One region of the Staphylococcus arlettae genome, then DNA from elsewhere that is predicted to be linked to it. Evidence: predicted binding sites of a transcription regulator. Region 1 holds the regulator's gene; each other region holds the start of a gene.
The links. The regulator Rex, encoded in region 1, represses fermentation and respiration genes when NADH is low (regulators of the CRP and FNR family bind a similar motif). The targets are predictions, from matches to a motif close to TTGTGAAATATTTCACAA.
Positions count from the first base shown of each region.

Region 2: the regulator Rex is predicted to act here: its motif matches at 3,436-3,453, upstream of MUA37_RS09060 (cytochrome ubiquinol oxidase subunit I).
Region 3: the regulator Rex is predicted to act here: its motif matches at 3,447-3,464, upstream of MUA37_RS05740 (citrate synthase).
Region 4: the regulator Rex is predicted to act here: its motif matches at 3,768-3,785, upstream of MUA37_RS02720 (formate/nitrite transporter family protein).

Region 1 is NZ_CP094803.1:904,859-910,225, forward strand. It holds gene MUA37_RS04300 (ABC-F family ATP-binding cassette domain-containing protein) at 1-1,777, opposite strand, end outside; gene MUA37_RS04305 (redox-sensing transcriptional repressor Rex) at 1,935-2,576, shown strand; gene MUA37_RS04310 (YeeE/YedE family protein) at 3,003-4,097, shown strand; gene MUA37_RS04315 (sulfurtransferase TusA family protein) at 4,118-4,342, shown strand; gene MUA37_RS04320 (LacI family DNA-binding transcriptional regulator) at 4,721-5,367, shown strand, end outside.
Region 2 is NZ_CP094803.1:1,849,255-1,854,621, reverse strand. It holds gene MUA37_RS09085 (class I SAM-dependent rRNA methyltransferase) at 1-226, shown strand, start outside; gene MUA37_RS09080 (hypothetical protein) at 287-829, shown strand; gene MUA37_RS09075 (phosphocarrier protein HPr) at 1,006-1,272, shown strand; gene ptsP (phosphoenolpyruvate--protein phosphotransferase) at 1,274-2,989, shown strand; gene MUA37_RS09065 (glutaredoxin family protein) at 3,039-3,275, opposite strand; gene MUA37_RS09060 (cytochrome ubiquinol oxidase subunit I) at 3,475-4,827, shown strand; gene MUA37_RS09055 (cytochrome d ubiquinol oxidase subunit II) at 4,827-5,367, shown strand, end outside.
Region 3 is NZ_CP094803.1:1,181,594-1,186,960, forward strand. It holds gene pyk (pyruvate kinase) at 1-1,555, shown strand, start outside; gene MUA37_RS05735 (amino acid permease) at 1,777-3,138, opposite strand; gene MUA37_RS05740 (citrate synthase) at 3,490-4,608, shown strand; gene icd (NADP-dependent isocitrate dehydrogenase) at 4,650-5,367, shown strand, end outside.
Region 4 is NZ_CP094803.1:600,161-605,527, forward strand. It holds gene MUA37_RS02700 (6-phospho-beta-glucosidase) at 1-221, opposite strand, end outside; gene MUA37_RS02705 (beta-glucoside-specific PTS transporter subunit IIABC) at 241-2,142, opposite strand; gene MUA37_RS02710 (GntR family transcriptional regulator) at 2,302-3,003, shown strand; gene MUA37_RS02715 (Rrf2 family transcriptional regulator) at 3,267-3,674, opposite strand; gene MUA37_RS02720 (formate/nitrite transporter family protein) at 3,860-4,687, shown strand; gene MUA37_RS02725 (GNAT family N-acetyltransferase) at 4,820-5,356, shown strand.

The sequences.
Region 1 (5,367 bases):
TTTGCGCCTCATAGGTTTCAATATCTTGTTCGCATTGTTCAATTTGACGTGTGATTTGACGTTGTAACTTTTTTTGTTCTTTTTGTGACGTATAGTTATTTGTTGTAGTATCGTGTTGTTCAGTAGCACTGTCATTGGTTGCTTGATGTTGTGCTAAAGCTTGTTGTTCTTCAACTTTATCTAAAAAGTATTGATAGTCACCTAAATACAATTGCCCACCTGATTCATCAATATTCAAAACTTTATTGGCAAGTTGATTGATGAAATAACGGTCATGTGAAACAAAGAGTATAGTGCCTTGGAATTGACTTAAGGCTTGTTCTAACATTTCTTTTGAATCTATATCTAAGTGGTTAGTAGGTTCGTCGAGTATTAAAACATTGTTTCTTTCTAACATTAGAAGAGCAAGTTGAAGACGCGCTTTTTCTCCACCAGATAAATCATTAATGATTTTTTTGACATCTTCTTGTACGAATAAAAATCGCCCAAGCACTGCTCGTATATCTTTTTCATTCATAGAAGGATATTGATCCCACACGTAGTCGAGAATAGTAGCAGTTGATTTGAATTCAGCTTGCTTTTGATCATAGTAACCTATTTTAAGGTTTGCACCAGTTGTTATCTTTCCTCCTAATGCAGGTTGTCGTTCGGCAATCGTTTTAATTAATGTTGATTTACCGATACCATTAGGACCAATAATTGCTACATGGTCTCCTTTAGTTACTTCCAAATCAATAGGTTGCGTAATGGGTTGTTCATAGCCAATGGTTAAATGCTTAATATGGAAAACATCATTGCCTGTATTACGGTCAAAATCAAATTGAATGTTAGCACTACGTGCATCAAGTAAGGGTTTATCAATACGTTCGATTTTTTCTAACATTTTACGACGACTTTTGGCCATTCCTGAAGTAGAGGCACGAGCAATATTTTTATCTACAAAAGTTTCGAGCTTTTTAATTTCAGCTTGTTGATTTTCATACTCTTGCATGCGTTTTTCATAATATTTATCACGTTGAGTGATAAATTGACCATAATTTCCGACGTAATGTTGCACGTCGCCTAACGCTACATCGTATATTTGTGTTACGATTTTATCTAAAAAGTAACGATCATGACTAATTATAATGATGGCGCCTTTAAAATAATTCAAATAACTTTCTAGCCATTGTGTTGTTTCCATATCTAGATGGTTAGTAGGCTCATCAAGTAATAATAAATCAGGATCTTCAAGAAGCATTTGAGCTAAAGAAAGACGTGTTTTTTGACCACCACTAAAATCATTGATAGGACGATTAAAATCCTCATCAGTAAAATGTAAACCATGTAGCACTGTTTTGATTTTACTTTCATATTGATAACCTTCTAATTGTTCAAATCTATTTGATAAATTTTCATATTTTTCAATATGTGCTTTATAGTCATCACTCTCATATTCAGTTGCATGTTGTGCCAACCAATGCGTTTCTTGTTGCATTTGTTGTTCAATTTCCATTACCTGTTTAAATGGTTTTGACATTTCCTCAAAAACTGTCTCATTTGTGTCTAGTGTCATTTGTTGTGTCAAATAGCCTAGTTTTAAATTTTTGATTTTGGAAATATGTCCAGAATCATAACCATCAACACCAGCAATTATTTTCATTAATGTAGATTTTCCCGCACCATTTCGTCCAACAATACCAATACGTTCACCTGTTTTTACTGCGAAATTTACATCATTGAAAATATCTTTTCCATCGAATGATTTTGACACATTGTTTAATTGTAATAATATCATTTGATTCGCACCTCTCTAATACTTTATATTCTACCGTATAACGGCTATTGAGAAAACAAGGATTGTTTATTTTTAAATATTTATCATGTATAATATTGTAGTAATTGTACATACAAAATTAAGGATATAATCCAAGTATTATTAGGGGGACAAGGTTTTGGCTAATCATAGCGATAGAATTCCTCGAGCGACGTTAAAACGTTTACCGTTATACTATAGATTTGTTAATACATTAAAGTCAAAAGGTATAGACAGGGTGAACTCTAAAACAATTAGCGAAGGATTAAATATCGATTCAGCGACGATTCGTAGAGACTTTTCGTATTTTGGAGAATTGGGTAAAAAAGGATATGGTTATAATATAGACAGCCTGTTGCATTTCTTTAAAAATGAGATAAGTAAAAATAATGAAATTAAAATTGCCATTGTAGGTGTAGGTAATTTAGGTAAAGCGTTATTGACGTATAATTTTTCTATACATGATGAAATGACCATTACAGAAGCTTTTGATATTCGTGATGAAATAGTGGGTCAACAAGTAGGTAATATTGTTGTTAAACATTTTGATGAGATGCAAGAGACATTACAAAATGAAGCTATCGATGTAGTGATTTTAACGACACCTGAAACAGTAGCCCAACGAGTCGCTGATCAACTTGTAGAAGCAGGTGTTAAAGGTATTTTAAACTTCACGCCAAATCGCGTTAGCACTCCGAATGATGTGCAAGTTCATCATATTGATTTAGGTATTGAACTACAATCATTACTATTCTTTATGAAAAATTATGGTAATAAATAACTGTTTTAAGAGACTGGGACAATATTGATTGTCCTAGTCTCTTTTCATTTTGGTAGTAGCTGACTGCATTGAAAATGCGCTTTAAATCAAGCTTTTTTCAACGCTAGTCATCCTTGCCAGGGTGGGACGACGAAATCATTTTTTCAAAATCGGATTTCTGTCCCACTCCATGTTTTAGTCGAAACCTTTTTCATATGGGCAGTAGCTGACTGCATTGAAAATGCGCTTCAAACCGAGCTTTTTTCAACGCTAGTCATCCTTGCCGGGGTGGGACGACGAAATCATTTTTTTCAAAATCAGATTTCTGTCCCACTCCCTTTATATTTTAGAGTTACAAAATTATTACAATTTGCGCAAACTATTGAAATTTATAGTGAAATTTTATATTATTAATCTTATTGACTTAATCGGAAAAGAGGAGATAAAGTGATTTGGTTAATTGTTAGTGGACTAATAGTAGGAGCATTATTAGGATTTGTAATGCAAAGAACACGCTTTTGTCTAGCCGGTGGCTTTAGAGATATGTATATACAAAAAAGTAATAAGATGTTTTATGCATTACTAATTGCTATTTCAATACAAAGTATTGGGCTACTTATTTTGACATCTACAGGAGTAGTCCAAATACCTGAATCAAGTTATCCAATTATAGGAACAATTATTGGTTCATTTATATTTGGAATTGGCATGGTATTGTCAGGTGGCTGTGCTACAGGTACTTGGTATCGTGCAGGTGAAGGATTGATAGGCAGTTGGATTGCCTTAGCATTATACGCTGTAACGGCAGCAGTAACTAAATTTGGTTTGTTATTACCTGTAATGAATGGCATTAACAAACCAACTACGGTTAGTACAAGTATGTCTCAAACAACAGGTATTCCAACTTGGGTTTGGGTAGTTTTATTAGTTGCAATTACTATCTTTTTTGTAGTGAAAACATTGCGTAAACCTAAATCAAAAGTAGCAGTACCAAAATTAAAACAAAAATTTACAGGTGTACGTTACTATCTATTTGAAAAGAAATACCATCCATTTATTGCAGCAATTGTTGTCGGATTGATTGCATTGCTAGCATGGCCTGTCAGTGAATCTACAGGACGTATGTATGGTTTAGGTATAACAACACCATCAGCTAACATTGTGCAATTTTTTATGACTGGTGATGTAAACCTGTTAGACTGGGGAGTGTTCCTAGTATTAGGTATTTTCTTTGGTTCGTATATCGCAGCTAAAGGTTCAAGAGAGTTTAAATGGAGACTACCAGATAAAAAAACCATTAGAAATAGTGTCATTGGGGGCGCTTGTATGGGATTTGGTGCGTCAGTAGCCGGTGGCTGTTCAATAGGGAATGGCTTAGTAGAAACTGCGACTATGTCATGGAAGGGCTGGATAGCACTAGCTTCTATGATTTTAGGTGCATGGTTTATGAGTTATTTCATCTTTATCAGACCAATGAAAAAAGCACAGCGAGCAACAACACAAAGTAATGCTCAAGTAACGACTCAAACTCAAACAACATAATTATTAAGGAGGATTGTTTTATGGTACATGAACTTGGAACAGTAGGAATGGTTTGTCCATTTCCATTAATTGAAGCTCAAAAGAAAATGGAAACATTAACAACTGGTGATGAATTGAAAATTGATTTTGATTGTACACAAGCAACAGAAGCATTGCCAAACTGGGCTGCTGAACAAGGTTATCCAGTAACAAACTATGAACAATTAGATGATGCTTCTTGGACAATTACAGTTCAAAAAGCATAATAATATAAGAGACTAGGACAAAATTGATTCGTCCTAGTCTCTTTTCATATTGGCAGTAGCTGACTGCATTGAAAATGCGCTTCAAACCAAGCTTGTTTCAATGCTAGTCATCCTTGCCAGGGTGGGATGACGAAATCATTTTTTTCAAAATCAAATTTCTGTCCCACTCTCTTTTTATTGGCATTAGTGCATTGCTAGCTTGAAGCAATTATATTTAAAATAGTTCTCCAAGGTAATGAAGTTGAAGAGAGTCTACATAAATACTTTAAAGGTTCTGTTCTATTTATAAATCGATGTATTTTTATATTTTAAGCGATTACAATATGATAAAATATAGTTTAAAGTGCAAATACAGTACATAAATGAAAGTGAGTAAATATGAAGAACATAGCAGATATTGCAAAAATTGCAGGTGTATCTAAAAGTACAGTATCTAGATATTTAAACAATGGTTCTGTGAGTAGAAAAACTAAAGAGAAATTAGATGCTATTATTCGACAATATGATTATCAACCCAATCAATTTGCTCAAAGTTTAAGAGCACATAAAACAAACATGATAGGTGCTATTATACCGAGAATGAATTCATATGCAGTAGATGAGACCATTAAAGGTGTGAAAAATTTATGTGATAGTTTGAATTATAGATTATTACTTAATTATACTAATTTAGATCCAGCATTAGAAATCGATGCATTAGAAACATTTTATCGCAGTAAGGTTGATGGCATTATCTTTATGGCTACTGATTTAACCGATAAACATTTAGAGGTCATTAATAAAATTAATGTCCCTGTCGTTATTGTAGGCCAACATTTTGAATCATTCCATTGCATTGTACACGATGATTACCATGCAGGATATCTTGTTGGTGATTTAATTGGTCAACGAGGTTATCGTCACATTAAGTATTTTAGTGTTACTGAACACGATACTGCTGTGGGAATAAAAAGAAAAAGTGGATTAATTGATGGTTTGAAGCAATACCATGTAACGCCTGATGTTACAACGACATCATTTAATTT
Region 2 (5,367 bases), 940 kb from region 1:
TGATGGCGCTTTAAATATTCTAGCACCACAAGGTACATTACTATTATGTACCAATAATAGTGCATATTCATTAAAATCCTTTAAAAATACTGTTAAAAAGACATTAGAAGATGCTGATGTGGATTATGACATTGTAGAAGTTATGGGCTTACCTAAAGACTTTAAAACACATCCACATTACAAGCCATCTAAATATTTAAAAGCAATTTTTGTACAAGTTAAATAAAATCAGTGAAAATAGGGTAATTATGTTATTGAATGCAATATATTTGAGGAGTGAATTAAAGTGAGCATAAAAAACAAAATTACGAATAATTTAACTAATAAAGTCGGAAATAAAGTTTTAGATATTGAAGAAATTAAACAAAAAAGTAATATACCAACAACTCAACAAGAAATAGCAGATAGACGTGATCGTGCTATGGCTTTAGTCAGAAAAAAATCATTATTATCTTCTGGAGCTAGTGTGGTACCAATTCCTGGATTAGGGTTTAGTGTAGATTTAAAACTCATGAAAGATATTATAGAAGATGTGAATAAGATTTATGGTTTAGATCATAAGCAAGTAAATTCGATGGGTGACGATATAAAAGAACGTATTTATACCACTGCAGCAATTCAAGGAAGTCAATTTGTTGGCAAAAAAGTGTCTAATGCGATATTAAAAGTAGTGATTAGAGATGTTGCTAAACGAACTGCAGCGAAACAAACAAAATGGTTCCCTATAGTTGGACAAGCTATTTCTGCTTCAATAAGTTATTATTTAATGAAGAAAATCGGTGACGATCATATTGAAAAATGTGAAAAGGTTGCCCAATCTTTAGTCTAAAAAATAAATAAAATTGCAGCGTTTTCACAAATTGGCTAAAATATCCCTAGATATTATCATATCTAGGGATTAACGAATTGAATTTATAAATATAATTTGGTAATGTAAATATATAAAACTTTGTTAGGTTTTATAATAAACTAACGATTCTAACTATACGAAGGAGATATCATATTATGGAACAAAATTCATATGTAATTATTGACGAAACGGGGATTCATGCACGCCCAGCAACAATGCTTGTTCAAACAGCATCAAAATTTGATTCAGATATTCAATTAGAATACAACGGTAAAAAAGTTAACTTGAAATCTATTATGGGTGTTATGAGCTTAGGTGTAGGTAAAGATGCAGAGATCACTATCTATGCTGACGGTAGCGATGAAACTGATGCAATTACAGCAATCACTGAAGTGTTATCAAAAGAAGGATTAACTAAATAATATGCCAAACTATATTAAAGGTATCGCTGCATCAGATGGTGTAGCTATTGCGAGAGCATACTTATTAGTTGAACCTGATTTATCATTTGATAACAATAAAGTGTCAGATGTAAATGCAGAAGTCGAAAAGTTTCAAAATGCTATCAATACATCCAAAATCGAATTAACTAAAATTAGAAATAATGCTGAGCAAAATCTTGGTGCTGATAAAGCAGCGATTTTTGATGCACATTTATTAGTATTAGATGATCCAGAGTTAATTCAACCAATAGAAGAAAAAATTAATAATGAACAAGTTAACGCACCAACAGCTTTAACTGAAGTAACTGATCAGTTCATTACTATCTTTGATTCGATGGATAATGAATACATGAAAGAGCGTGCAGCTGATATTCGTGACGTAAGAAAGCGTGTACTAGCTAATCTTTTAGGCGTAGAATTACCCAATCCAAGTATGATCGATGAAAGCGTTGTTATTATTGGTAATGATTTAACACCATCTGATACAGCGCAGTTAAACAAAGAATTTGTACAAGGATTTGTAACAAATATTGGGGGAAGAACGTCACATTCAGCAATTATGAGCCGTTCTTTAGAAATCCCTGCTGTTGTTGGTTCAAAAACAATAACAGACGAAGTAAACCAAGGTGATATGGTTATTGTAGACGGTTTAACAGGGGAAGTAATTGTTGATCCTACAAGTGATGAAGTGATCGCTTATGAAAATAAACGTGAACGTTTCTTTGAAGATAAAAAAGAATTACAAAAATTGCGTGATGAAGAAACGGTTACTGTAGATGGTGTCCATGCAGAATTAGCTGCAAATATTGGAACGCCAAATGATCTTTCTGGTGTAATAGAAAATGGTGCGGAAGGTATTGGTTTATATCGTACTGAATTTTTATACATGGGTAGAGATCAGTTACCTACAGAAGATGAACAATTTGAAGCATATAAAGAAGTTATCCAATCAATGGATGGTAAACGTGTCGTAGTACGTACATTAGATATAGGTGGAGATAAAGAACTACCATATTTAGATTTACCTGATGAAATGAATCCATTCTTAGGCTATCGTGCTATCAGATTATGTTTAGATCAACCTGAAATTTTCAGACCACAATTGCGTGCTTTGCTACGTGCATCTGTTTACGGTAAATTAAATATTATGTTCCCAATGGTTGCTACAATTCAAGAATTCCGTGATGCTAAAGCAATCTTATTAGAAGAGAAAGAGAATTTAACAAATGAAGGTGTAGATGTTTCAGATGATATTGAAATCGGTATCATGGTCGAAATTCCTTCAACAGCAGCTTTAGCAGATGTTTTTGCTAAAGAAGTTGATTTCTTCAGTATTGGAACAAATGATTTAATACAATATACTATGGCAGCAGATAGAATGTCTGAACGTGTGTCATACTTGTACCAACCTTACAATCCTGCTATTTTACGTTTAGTAAAACAAGTGATTGAAGCTTCTCATAAAGAGAATAAATGGACAGGTATGTGCGGTGAAATGGCTGGAGACGAAACTGCTATTCCAATTTTATTAGGTTTAGGCTTAGATGAATTTTCTATGAGTGCGTCTTCTGTATTAAAAGCACGTAGACAAATTAAAGGTTTAAGTAAAAATGAAATGAACGAATTAGCTGAACGTGCCATTGATTGTGCAACAACAGAAGAAGTTGAAGCATTAGTACGTGAATATTCGAAATAACAAAAAAGTTTATTAAGCGATTATCGCTTAATAAACTTTTTTTGTATTTTTAAGAATTTAGAGATAATGTATTATTTATTTTATCCATGTCGATTTGATACATTGGTTCATTGTCTAATAAAATAAAAGGAGTTGCGAACGCATCATAATCCATCATTTCATGTTTATATTGACTATTTTGATTGATATTTTTTTCGATATAACTAATGTTATGCTCGGATAAATAATTTTTAATAAACGTACATGGTGGACATTCATGTTGTGTATAAATTATAATTTCAGTCAAAGCTCTACATCCTTTCCACAAGTATTTAGTTCATAATATATAGATGATACTAGAAAAATTCAACTTTGTGAATGGTCTGTGACAAGTCATTAATTTGTCACTATTATTTTCATTCTAAAATATTTCATCTTTTTAGCACGCGCGATATAATAAATAGACGTTGTGATTTTACTCACAAATATAATTAAAAGGTGATGTTATGGATTCAGTAGAATTAGCTAGATTTCTGACTGGTATGACTCTAGCAGTACACATAATATTTGCAACTATTGGCGTAGGTATGCCACTTATGTTTGCAATAGCAGAATTTTTAGGAATTAAAAATAAGGATCCTCATTACATGACATTAGCTAAACGGTGGTCAAAAGGATATACAATTACCGTAGCAGTTGGTGTTGTGACAGGTACAATTATAGGATTACAATTATCATTGTTATGGCCTACATTTATGCAAATAGGTGGCCATGTTATTGCATTACCGCTCTTTTTAGAAACGTTCGCATTCTTTTTTGAAGCAATATTTCTTAGTATATATTTATACACTTGGAAAAGATTTAAAAATAGATGGCTACATTTTCTTTTAAGTATTCCTGTTATTATTGGTGGTTCATTCTCTGCGTTATTTATAACGTCAGTAAACTCATTTATGAATACACCGGCAGGATTCGATATGAAAGACGGGAAAATGGTCAATGTTGAACCATTAGCAGCTATGTTCAACCCGTCATTTTTAGTACGTTCTTTTCATGTTGTAGCTACAGCACTAATGACTATGGCGTTCATTTTAGCAGCTATAGCAGCTTACAAAATATTAAAAAATAAATTTAAAAAAGATACAACATATCATGTTAAAGCATTAAAATTAACTATGGTGTTAGGGTTAGTATTTACTTTAGGATCTATGTTAGCTGGTGATTTATCTGCTAAATTCTTACATCAAGAGCAACCTGAAAAATTAGCAGCTTATGAATGGCATTTTGATTCGGAATCCAATGCAGATTTAGTCTTATTTGGTACTCTGGATGAAGAGACTCAAGAAGTGTCAGGGGCTATTAAAGTGCCTGGTATTTTAAGCTTTTTAGCCGATAACAGTTTTGATACTGAAGTAAAAGGCTTAAATGATTTTTCAAAATCAGTGACACCGCCGTTAATTGTACATTACTTCTTTGATATTATGGTCTTTTTAGGCGTTTTCTGTTTTGTAGTTTCTGGTATTTACGTGACGATGTTGTGTATTAAAAAATTAAGAAAATATCTTCATGTTAAACCGATGCTTTTTGGTATTTTACTAACAGGACCTGGTGCAATGTTAGCGATTGAGTCAGGTTGGTTCTTAACAGAGATGGGCAGACAGCCATGGATTTTAAGAGGCTATCTAAAAGTTGAACAAGCGGCAACTCAAGCGGGTGGACTGACTTTAGTTACCATTTTATTCGCAATTTTATACTTTGTCTTATTGGTAACGACTTCATATGTACTAATCAGAATGTTTAAAGAGAAGCCCGCGTATCAAGAATTTGAAGCTATTGCTAATGAAAGAGGTGAGAAATAATGGTATTTGCACATATTGGAATAATCGTTTTATGGCTATTCTTATTTTGTTATATTATTATTGCCTCTATAGATTTTGGTGCAGGTTTCTTTGCTTTACACGCTAAGATTACTAAACAAGATAAAAAAATTAATCATTTGATTTCACGATATTTAAATCCGGTATGGGAAGTAACAAATGTCTTCTTTGTGTTTTTCTTCGTAGGCATTGTAGGGTTCTTCCCAGATTCTGCCAAATACTTTGGTACGGTTTTACTCATTCCTGCATCTATTGCGTTAATTTTAATAACTATACGCGGTAGTTTCTATGCGTTTGAAAACTATGGCCAAGACTCTAAATTGCAATGGCTAGCTTTATATGGATTAACTGGCTTGTTTATTCCAGCATCATTGGCAACTGCATTAACCATTTCAGAAGGTGGTTTTGTGATTCAGAAAGGAAATCAGATTGATTTAGATTGGGTAGAGTTATTATTAAGTCCATTTTCATGGTCAGTAGTATTTTTAGCTGTTATCTCAGTGTTATATATTTCATCTGGTT
Region 3 (5,367 bases), 280 kb from region 1:
TCCTGAAATCCGTACACACAACATGAAGAATGGTGGCATCGAATTAGAAAAAGGTACTGAAGTTATTGTTAGTATGACTGAAGTAGAAGGTACACCAGAAAAATTCTCAGTAACGTATGATAATCTTATTAATGATGTCGACGAAGGTTCATATATTCTATTAGATGATGGTTTAATTGAATTACAGGTAAAACAAATTAATAAAGATCAAAATGAAGTAGTTTGTGATGTGTTAAACACTGGCGAACTTAAAAATAAAAAAGGCGTTAACTTACCAGGTGTTAAAGTTAATTTACCAGGTATTACAGACAAAGATGCAGAAGACATTGTATTCGGTATCCAACAAGAAGTTGACTTTATCGCTGCAAGTTTTGTGCGCCGACCAAGTGATGTATTAGATATCCGTAAATTACTTGAAGATAATAACAATGAAACAATCAGCATTATTCCAAAAATTGAAAACCAAGAAGGTATCGATAATATCGAAGCGATTCTTGAAGTTTCTGATGGTTTAATGGTTGCACGTGGTGATATGGGTGTTGAAATTCCACCTGAATCAGTACCAATGGTGCAAAAAGACTTAATTAGAAAATGTAATAAATTAGGTAAACCAGTTATTACTGCAACTCAAATGTTAGATTCAATGCAACGTAACCCACGTGCTACAAGAGCAGAAGCTAGTGACGTAGCAAACGCTATCTATGATGGTACAGATGCAGTAATGTTATCTGGAGAAACTGCAGCTGGTTCTTATCCAGAAGAAGCTGTTAAAACAATGAGAAATATTGCGGTTTCAGCTGAAGCAGCACAAGACTACAAAAAATTACTTTCTGACCGTACAAAATTAGTACAAACGTCATTAGTTAATGCTATCGGTGTTTCTGTGGCACACACTGCTTTAAACTTAAATGTAAAAGCAATTGTTGCTGCAACTGAAAGTGGTTCAACAGCACGTACAATTTCTAAATATCGTCCTAAATCAGACATTATTGCTGTAACTCCAAAAGGATCTACAGCTCGTCAGTGTGCTTTAGTATGGGGCGTTTATCCTGTAGTTAAAGAAGGACGTAAAACAACTGATGCATTATTAAATAATGCAGTTGCTACTGCAGTTGAAACTGAACGCGTAAATAATGGTGACTTAATTATTATTACTGCAGGTGTACCAACTGGTGAACAAGGTACTACTAATATGATGAAATTACACTTAATAGGCGATGAAATTGCAAGTGGTCAAGGTATTGGTAGAAACTCAGTAGTTGGACATACATTGGTAGTTAATAGTGCAAGTGATTTAGAAGGTAAAGATTTGTCTGATAAAATCATTGTAACGAAATCTGTAGATGAAACATTAGTACCTTATATAGAGAATGCTATTGGTTTAATTACAGAAGAAAATGGTATTACTTCACCTAGTGCGATTATTGGTTTAGAAAAAGGAATCCCAACAATTGTAGGTGTTGACAATGCAACTACTGAAATTCAAGATGATGCATTTGTTACTGTAGATGCGAACCAAGGTAAACTTTTTGAAGGTTACGCAAACGTACTATAATTAACAATTAATTAAGAGAAAAATTGAGTTGAAAGCTCATACTGAAAAACGACTAATCCGTTTAAATGCGGATTAGTCGTTTTTTTATTAAATATTATATTTATGTTGAAAATTGTCTTGTTGCACATGTACATAGACTTATTAATTAAAGTAGGGACTGTACAAAAACCCCCTATACTTAGACCAAACATAAGATCTAAGTATAGGGGACAAATTATAATTTATTTTGCAGATTGATTTAGCATTCGTTTGTAACGTAAATACATTAATGCAAGTATGATAAACCAAATTGGTGTTAAGAATACAGCTATTCTAGTATCAACATTGACAAATAATAGGCAAAATACAAGGAAAAAGAACAGTAATATTGCATAGCCCATATATTTACCACCTTTTAATTTATATTGTGCTGTTTTATGTTGTTCTGGGTTGTGACGATGATAATTAATATAAGCGATAGTAATCAATGCCCATACAACAATAAATAGTACGGTTGAAACGGTTGTTACATAAGTAAATACTGTTGTTGCATTTGGAACAATATAATTCAATAACGCTGCAATTAGTAATAACGCTGAAGAAACAATAATTGCGATGTGTGGAACACCGTTTTTATTCGTCTTAGTGAAAATAGGTGGTGCTTGTTCTTGATTAGATAGACCGAATAACATACGACTATTTGAAAATATTCCACTATTACAAGATGAAGCTGCAGCTGTTAAGACAACAAAATTAATAATACCCGCTGCGAAAGGAATACCTAGGATAGCAAATAATCTAACGAATGGACTTTCTTCAGGATTAACTTGCGCCCAAGGAATAATTGACATGATGACAGCTAATGCTCCTACATAAAAGACTAAAATTCGTAATGGAACACTGTTGATCGCTTTGGGTATTGTTTTAGTTGGATCCTTTGTTTCACCTGCAGTCACACCAATTAACTCTATTCCAACAAATGAGAATACCGCCATTTGGAAAGACATCATAAAACCGCTAATACCTTTAGGGAAAATCCCGTTATTATAAAGGTTTGTCAGCGATGCATGTCCGAATTCTGTTTTATAAGCCATAACAATCATCACTATACCAACAATAATTAATGCAATAATGGTCACAATTTTGATAATGGCAAACCAAAATTCAAGTTCACCGAATAAACGAGCGCTTAATAAGTTGAAAACCATTAACACAAGGACACAGAATAAAGCACTCACCCAGTTCGGTATTTCAGGAAACCAGAAACTTACATATTGAGCAACTGCAGTAACTTCAGCCATTCCAGTAATAATCCAGCATAGCCAATATGTCCATCCAGTGACGAACCCAGCAAAAGGTCCTATGTATTCATTCGTAACATCAGCAAAAGATTTAAAGCCGGTATTTGAAACTAAAATTTCGCCTAAGCCTCTCATAAACATGAAAAGCATGAAACCAATAATAATATAAGTCAATAAAATTGATGGACCGGTTAATGCTATGGTTTGACCTGCGCCAAGAAACAAGCCTGTACCTATCGCTCCCCCGATAGCAATAAGTTGGACATGTCGGCTATTTAATTCTCTATTTAGTTGTTGTGCCATAGTTTAAACTCCCTTAGTTTATTTGTGTTTATAATTATGCTACTCAAAAGCGAATAATACAACTGTTTTTATAAGTATGTAGCAATTACATTTTAGTAAATCATTTTTTATTGTTATCAAAGATGATAACTATTTAAAAACCTATAAAAATTGAAGAAAACAGTAATTACTATTAAAATGGAGATATAGCAATCTACTATTTTGTGGAAAGTTGAAGATGTAAGTATGTAAAACTAATTTCTTATGAAATTACTCAAGTATACAAACATGGGTATTCACAAATTGTATTTGATTGGATATAATAATGTTTGTAAGCCATTTCATAATGAAATAGAAAAGGGGAATTTTAATATGGCAAACATACAAAGAGGCTTGGAAGGGGTACTTGCTGCCGAAACAAAAGTAAGTTCAATCATTGATAGTCAATTAACATATGCGGGCTATGACATCGATGATTTAGCTAATCATGCCGAATTTGAAGAAGTTGTATTCTTATTATGGCACTATAGGTTACCAAATAAAGAAGAGCTTAGTGAACTAAAATCTAAATTATTTGAATATATGAGATTAAATCCTAGAGTGTATAATCATTTCCAAGAGTACGCGACTGATGATGTACATCCTATGACAGCTTTAAGAACTTCTGTTTCATATATTGCGCATTTTGATGAGCATGCTGAAGATGAAGATGAAAGCCAAACAATGGAGCGTGCGATTCGAATTCAAGCAAAAATTGCTTCTTTAGTCACAGCTTTTGCAAGAGTACGAGAAGGAAAAGAACCTGTAAAACCAAGTGAAGACTTAAATTATGCGGGCAATTTCCTATACATGTTAAGAGGAGAACTTCCAACTGATATCGAAGTTGAAGCATTTAACAAAGCGTTAGTTTTACACGCGGATCATGAATTTAATGCTTCTACATTTACAGCAAGATGTGCTGTATCATCATTATCAGATATGTATTCTGGTATCGTTGCTGCAGTAGGATCATTAAAAGGACCATTACACGGTGGGGCAAATGAACGTGTAATGAGTATGTTATCTGAAGTAAAATCAGTGGATGATGTTGATTCATATATTGATAAAAAGATTCAAAACAAAGAAAAAATAATGGGCTTCGGTCATCGTGTATATAAAGATGGCGACCCAAGAGCGAAATTCCTTAAAGAAATGAGTAAAAAAATCACTTCTGAAATAGGCCAAAGTGAATTGTTTGATATTTCTGTGAAAATCGCCGATAAAATGAAACAAGAAAAGAACTTAATTGCTAATGTTGATTTTTATAGTGCGACAGTGTACCACAGTTTAAATATCGATCATGATTTATTTACACCAATATTTGCGGTAAGCAGAACATCAGGCTGGATTGCACACATTCTTGAACAGTATCAAGATAATAGAATCATGCGTCCACGTGCACAATATATTGGAGAAACAAACAGAACATACTTACCGATAGAAGAACGATAATAAAAATAAATTATACACACTAAATTTGGAGGTTTTTTGACATGGCAGGAGACAAAATTGTAAAAAATAACGACGGGTTATCAGTACCTAACCAACCAATCATTCCATATATCATAGGTGACGGTATTGGACCAGACATTTGGAAAGCGGCAAGTCGTGTTATTGATGCAGCCGTTGAGAAAGCATACAATGGCGAAAAACAAATCGAATGGAAAGAAGTATTAGCTGGTCAAAAAGCTTATGATGAAACAGGTGAATGGTTACCTAAAGAAACGTTAGATACTATTAACGAATACTTAATTGCTATTAAAGGGCCATTAACTACACCAATTGGTGGTGGGATTCGCTCTCTTAATGTAGCATTACGTCAAGAATTAGATCTATTTACTTGTTTACGTCCAGTACGTTGGTTTAAAGGTGTACCATCACCTGTTAAACGTCCTGAAGATACAGATATGGTTATTTTCCGTGAAAATACTGAAGATATTTATGCTGGTATTGAATTTAAAGAAGGTACTCCTGAAGTTAAAAAACTTGTAGATTTCTTACAAAATGAAATGGGTGCTACTAATATTCGTTTCCCAGAAACATCAGGTCTTGGTGTTAAACCAGTTTCAAAAGAAGGTACAGAACGTTTAGTTAGAGCTGCTATTCAGTATGCTTTAGACAATAACCGTAAATCAGTTACTTTAGTTCATAAAGGTAATATTATGAAATTTACAGAAGGTGCTTTCAAACAATGGGGTTATGATGTTGCAC
Region 4 (5,367 bases), 300 kb from region 1:
GCAATATCCTCTTTATAGCGATTGTAAAAATCTATACCGATATGATTAGGATAATATTGATTAGGATCTACATCTTGTGTGATTTGTCTTGCTGTACCATGAGCACCTGCAGTCATTACATCAATCACACTTAATCCTTTGCCATCTGCGTCATAGCCACCTTCAAATTGATTGGCAGCTAAAGCGCCACCCCATAAAAATTCTTTTGGTAATTTTGTCATAACTAAACTCTCCTTTAAATTATTTGTTGATAATTGATAGCACCGTATCATTGTGTGTAGCTTGTTCATAATACTGCGGAATAATCTCATTGAATTCACTTGAGTTAGTAATAATGAATGGCACAATTGAAGTATAACCAGAATCCTCGATGAACTTTTTATCAAATTCTAATACTGGCTGATTTTTAGCTACGGTATCATTTTCAGCCACTAAGAGTTTGAAACCTTGACCTTCCATTTTTACAGTGTCTAATCCGACATGTATTAACATTTCTATGCCATCAGCAGTAGTAATACCAACTGCGTGTTTACTTGGAGCTACCATGCTAATTACACCATCACTTGGTGCATACACAGTAGTGTCACTTGGTTTAATGGCAATTCCTTGTCCCATCATTTCTTCAGCAAAAATTGGGTCATCAACTTCCGATAGTGGTACAATTTGTCCATTAATCGGTGTTACTAAATTATTTTCTGTTTGTGTCATTGTTGTTGCCGTTGACTCAGTAGTATTATTTGCACTTGGTTCATCAGACTCAGTTTGAGTCGTATCTTCTCCATAACCTAAAAATTGAATTAAAATTATAGGTAATAAAAGACCTATAAGTGATCCTATAATAATGCCCCAAATCGACGTAGGATTATCTGGGCTGAAGCCATTAAAGATAGTAATAGGACCTGGTAAACCAGCATAAGCATAATATTTAGGGTTAAAGAAACTTGCGACAAAAGCACCTATAGCACCACTGACACAGGCGATAATAAAGGGCTTTTTAAAGCGTAAGTTAACACCATACATTGATGGTTCTGTAATTCCAAAGATACCAGTTATAGCTGCTGATGAAGCAACACGCTTGATATCGATAATTTTAACTTTAATTAATACTCCTAAAACTGCACCAATTTGAGATATAACTGCAATCGTCTGATAAGCTTGAAAGGCATCGCTTTTATATTGTTCAAAATTGGATAAAATTACAGGTGTGATACCCCAATGTACCCCGAAAATAACAAAAACTTGCCAAAATCCACCGATTAATGTGCCGGCTAACCATGGCGCAACATCAACTAAAGTATTAAAGCCACCAGCTAATCCTTGAGCAATCAATGTAGTAATAGGGCCGATAACGATTAATGTTAGAGGTACCATAATTACAATGCTAAAGAATGGTGTGAATAAAGGTTTTACAACATCATGAATATATTTATTTAGGAATTTTTCAACATATGATAATAACCATACTAGAAACAATGGTGGTAATACAGATGTTGTATAACTCGTCTCTGATAAAGGTATACCTAGAAATTTAACTGTATCTCCTGAACCAATTTTATCTATTATCGCTGTTAAATCTGGGCTAACTAAAGCAGCTGAACATGCTACAGCAATATATAAATTTACATTAAAATGTCTAGCCGCTGTAATAGCTATAAAAATTGGTAAAAAGGTGAAAGGTGCCCATGAAATAAAGTTAAATACTTCAAAAGTACCTGTATGTTCTACTGGAGGGTAGATCATTTTGCTTATTATAAGTAATCCTTGCAAAATACCTGCTGCTGCTAAAATGTAAATAAATGGTGCAAATACTGCAGACATAGTAGCGATAACTCTATTTAATATACTTCCTTTTGGTTCGTTAGACGCTTGCGTTGTCTCATTAGTGTCTTCGGAGTGAATTAAACTTTCGAAAGCTTTATAGACATCTCCTACATTATTGCCAATAACAACTTGAAATTGGCCATTGTTTTCTACAACGGTAACTACACCATCGATATTAGCAACTTTCTTTTTGGCATCAGGTTGAGAGCGTTTTAAGACTAAACGTAATCGTGTTGCACAGTGTGTGCTACTGATAATATTTTCTTCTCCACCTACAGCTTCTAAAATATTTTGTGCTAATGTTTCATTTTTAGCTGACACATAAACTACCCCTCTCTTTTAGTAAAGCGTTTTCAAATAACATAAGCCTATTATATTTGTGTCGGTACAATTTGTAAAGAGGGGTGTATTTAGATTGTCTGTTATGTTATGTTATATCATGCTAAAATTAGATTATAATAATATAAGTGAGGACTAGGTATGCTGAAATACGAAATGATTGCTCAAGAAATAAATGAATATATAGAAAAAGAACATTATGAAGCGGGAGATAAATTACCTAACGTTGAAAAATTCAAAGAGATATATGGTGTGAGTAAGAGCACTGTGATAAAAGCTTTAGAGAATTTGGAAAAAAAGGGTATTATATTTCAAACTAGGGGTAGCGGAATATATGTGAGAAACAAAAAGAAAGATGGCTATGTTAATTTATTTTCAGCTAGTGGATTTCATGATGAAATAGTTGGACGTCAATTGACTTATGAAGTGAAAGAAGTAGCTGAGGTAACGCCTAGTAAACATGTACAAAAGCAGTTGAAATTAGAGGCTGATGAACCAATTTATAAAGTTGAGAGAGTTATTTATGTAGATAATAAAACGTTTTGTACTGAGTTATCTTATTTTAACAAAAGTGTAGTGTTGTATTTAAATGAAGGGATAGCAGAGTCTTCTATATTTGAATATTTAGAGCAGCACTTAAAAGTGAAAATTGGCTTTTCAGATATTTATTTTAAAGTAGATAAATTAACAGAGAATGAAGCGCCAAAACTATCATTACAAGCTGGAGAACCATGCTTACGATATGAGCAATTATTTTATACGACTACAGGAGTGCCATTTGATTATTCACAACTGGTTTATCATTATGAAAATGCGCTATTCTACATTCCAGCATTAAAATAAAGTTTGGAACATAAAGCTCTATGCTTAAAATAAGGGAGAGGCTGGGACAATATTGATTCGTCCTAGCCTCTTTTCTAATTGGCAGTAGCTGACTGCATTTAAAATACTCGATTTTGACCGTGCATGCTTTCCTGGGGTATGGTTCGAGCCTGTAGTCTCTCACTCATACTATTCGCCTGGGCGTCAGCAAGTTACAAAATCGGTACAAGTTATATTTTGTTATTCAATAATAAGGACCTTTGAATAACAAATAAAAAGTTGTTTTAATTGCTTATTCGATGATGGATGTTTGCAATAGTGTAGTTACTTAATTTATCAATGATAGCTTGATCTACTTCTTGATAAATATCATCTAATACGTGCGTAATATTATGTCCTATTGGGCAGTTAGGATTGGTATCTTGATGAATTTTTGCAAAGTGTGTCTCAGCGTTGAATATATATTGATAGACAGCGCCTAAATTAATTTCAGAGGCAGGGGTATTTAAACTATAGCCAGCCACACCTTGACTACTTTTTATAAAGTGACCATCTTTTAAATAGCGACAAATTTTTCTCACTAGCGTAGCATTACTGTTAACACTTGAAGCGATATACTGACTAGAACTAGGTTCTTTTTCAGCTGCAAGTAGTACTAAAATATGAATGGCTACGGAAAACTGTGTGTTCATCGTGTAGGCCCCTTTCTTTATATTCCTTGTGTTATTTTTAGATACAAGTAAAGTTTACGCTCTTTAGTAGGTAAATTCAATATCTTTAATACTTTGTGTCGAAATTCACCTCTATCATATAAGCGAACATTTTAGTATGATGTAATTGAATTTTAAAAAAATATTAATTTTAAAGGGGATTTACTATGATTAAAAATACAAAGTCTGTGGAAGATACGTTTATGTCAAAAGCTACAGTCGAAAACGCAGTAAATCAAGTACAAATGAAGCAAGTAATGATCGAACGTACACCTGGACGATACATATTGAAAGCTATTATGTCAGGTTTTTTATTAGCTATAGTTACTGTGTTTATGTTTGCTATGAAAACGTTATTTGCTGGAACAAATGATGGATTAATAGGCTTAGTAGGTGCAATATCCTTTAGTTTAGCTTTAGTGTTAATTGTACTAACGCACTCAGAGTTGTTAACTAGTAATTTTATGTACTTAACTATTGGATGGTATTACAAAGTAATAACATTAAACAAAATAGTTGTAATTGCTATGGTGTGTTTTGCTTTTAATATTGTGGGTGGTTTTATTTTATTTGGTTTAATGAAATTCACTCAAATAATGACGCCTGAAATGATAACAGCATTGTCAGATATGGTACAACTTAAAACAGTTGACTCATCCTGGTATGAAATATTAGTAAAAGCTATTTTTTGTAATTTCTTTATCAACATAGGTATCTATGTATCGATACAATTTAAGGATGGGCTTTCTAAAACATTTTTTATTGCTTGTGGCGTAATTGTATTTGTGTTCATGGGATATGAACATGTAGTGTTTAATGCTGGTTTATATGCAGGTATGGTGTTTTATAATTTAGAAGCATTGAGTTGGTTAGATGTACTTAAAAATTTATTCTATGCATTTATTGGTAACTATATTGGTGGGGGTATTTTTGTCGGTCTTGTTTATGCGTACTTAAATGGTGATAGAAATAGTATGGACACAAAAGAAAAATAAAATAACTATAAATGACTTGGGCTGTGACTTGCTCAAGTCATTTTAATTGTACTACTCTTGTTGAGCATGTACTATTTATGCAGGTGATTTGAATATTACAGCTAAGTAATGAGAACAAGGAGGAGTATTATTGTGTCTGAATATAATATTAGAATAGCAGTAGAAGCTGATGCTGAAGCATTGCAAAAATTAATGTATGAAGCATTTACACCATTACGAGAATTAGGCATAGATTGGCCATCTGTTAATGCTGATTTAGCATTAGTTAAGAAAAATTTAACTAATAGTACTACTTTCGTATTGGAAAATGATAGTGAAATTATTTCTACAATAACAGTGCGTTACCCATGGGAAGGACAAAGTCGTATTTCTATGTATCCATTTGTATGGTGGTTTGCCACGAAACCTAGTTATGATGGACAAGGCATTGGTAGTAAACTATTGACCTATGTGGAAGAGACGTATTTACGTGATACTTTAAAAGCACCTGCAGTTACTTTAGGGACTTCTGCACGCAAACATCCATGGTTATTGGATATTTACAAAAAACGAGGGTATGAAGTGTATGCAGAACATGAAAGTGATGACGGTGATTTAGGCGTAATTATGCGCAAAGTGTTAATACCAGAACGCTTTGATGAATCAGTTTTAGGGCATCCACCGTTTTAACTAACTATACT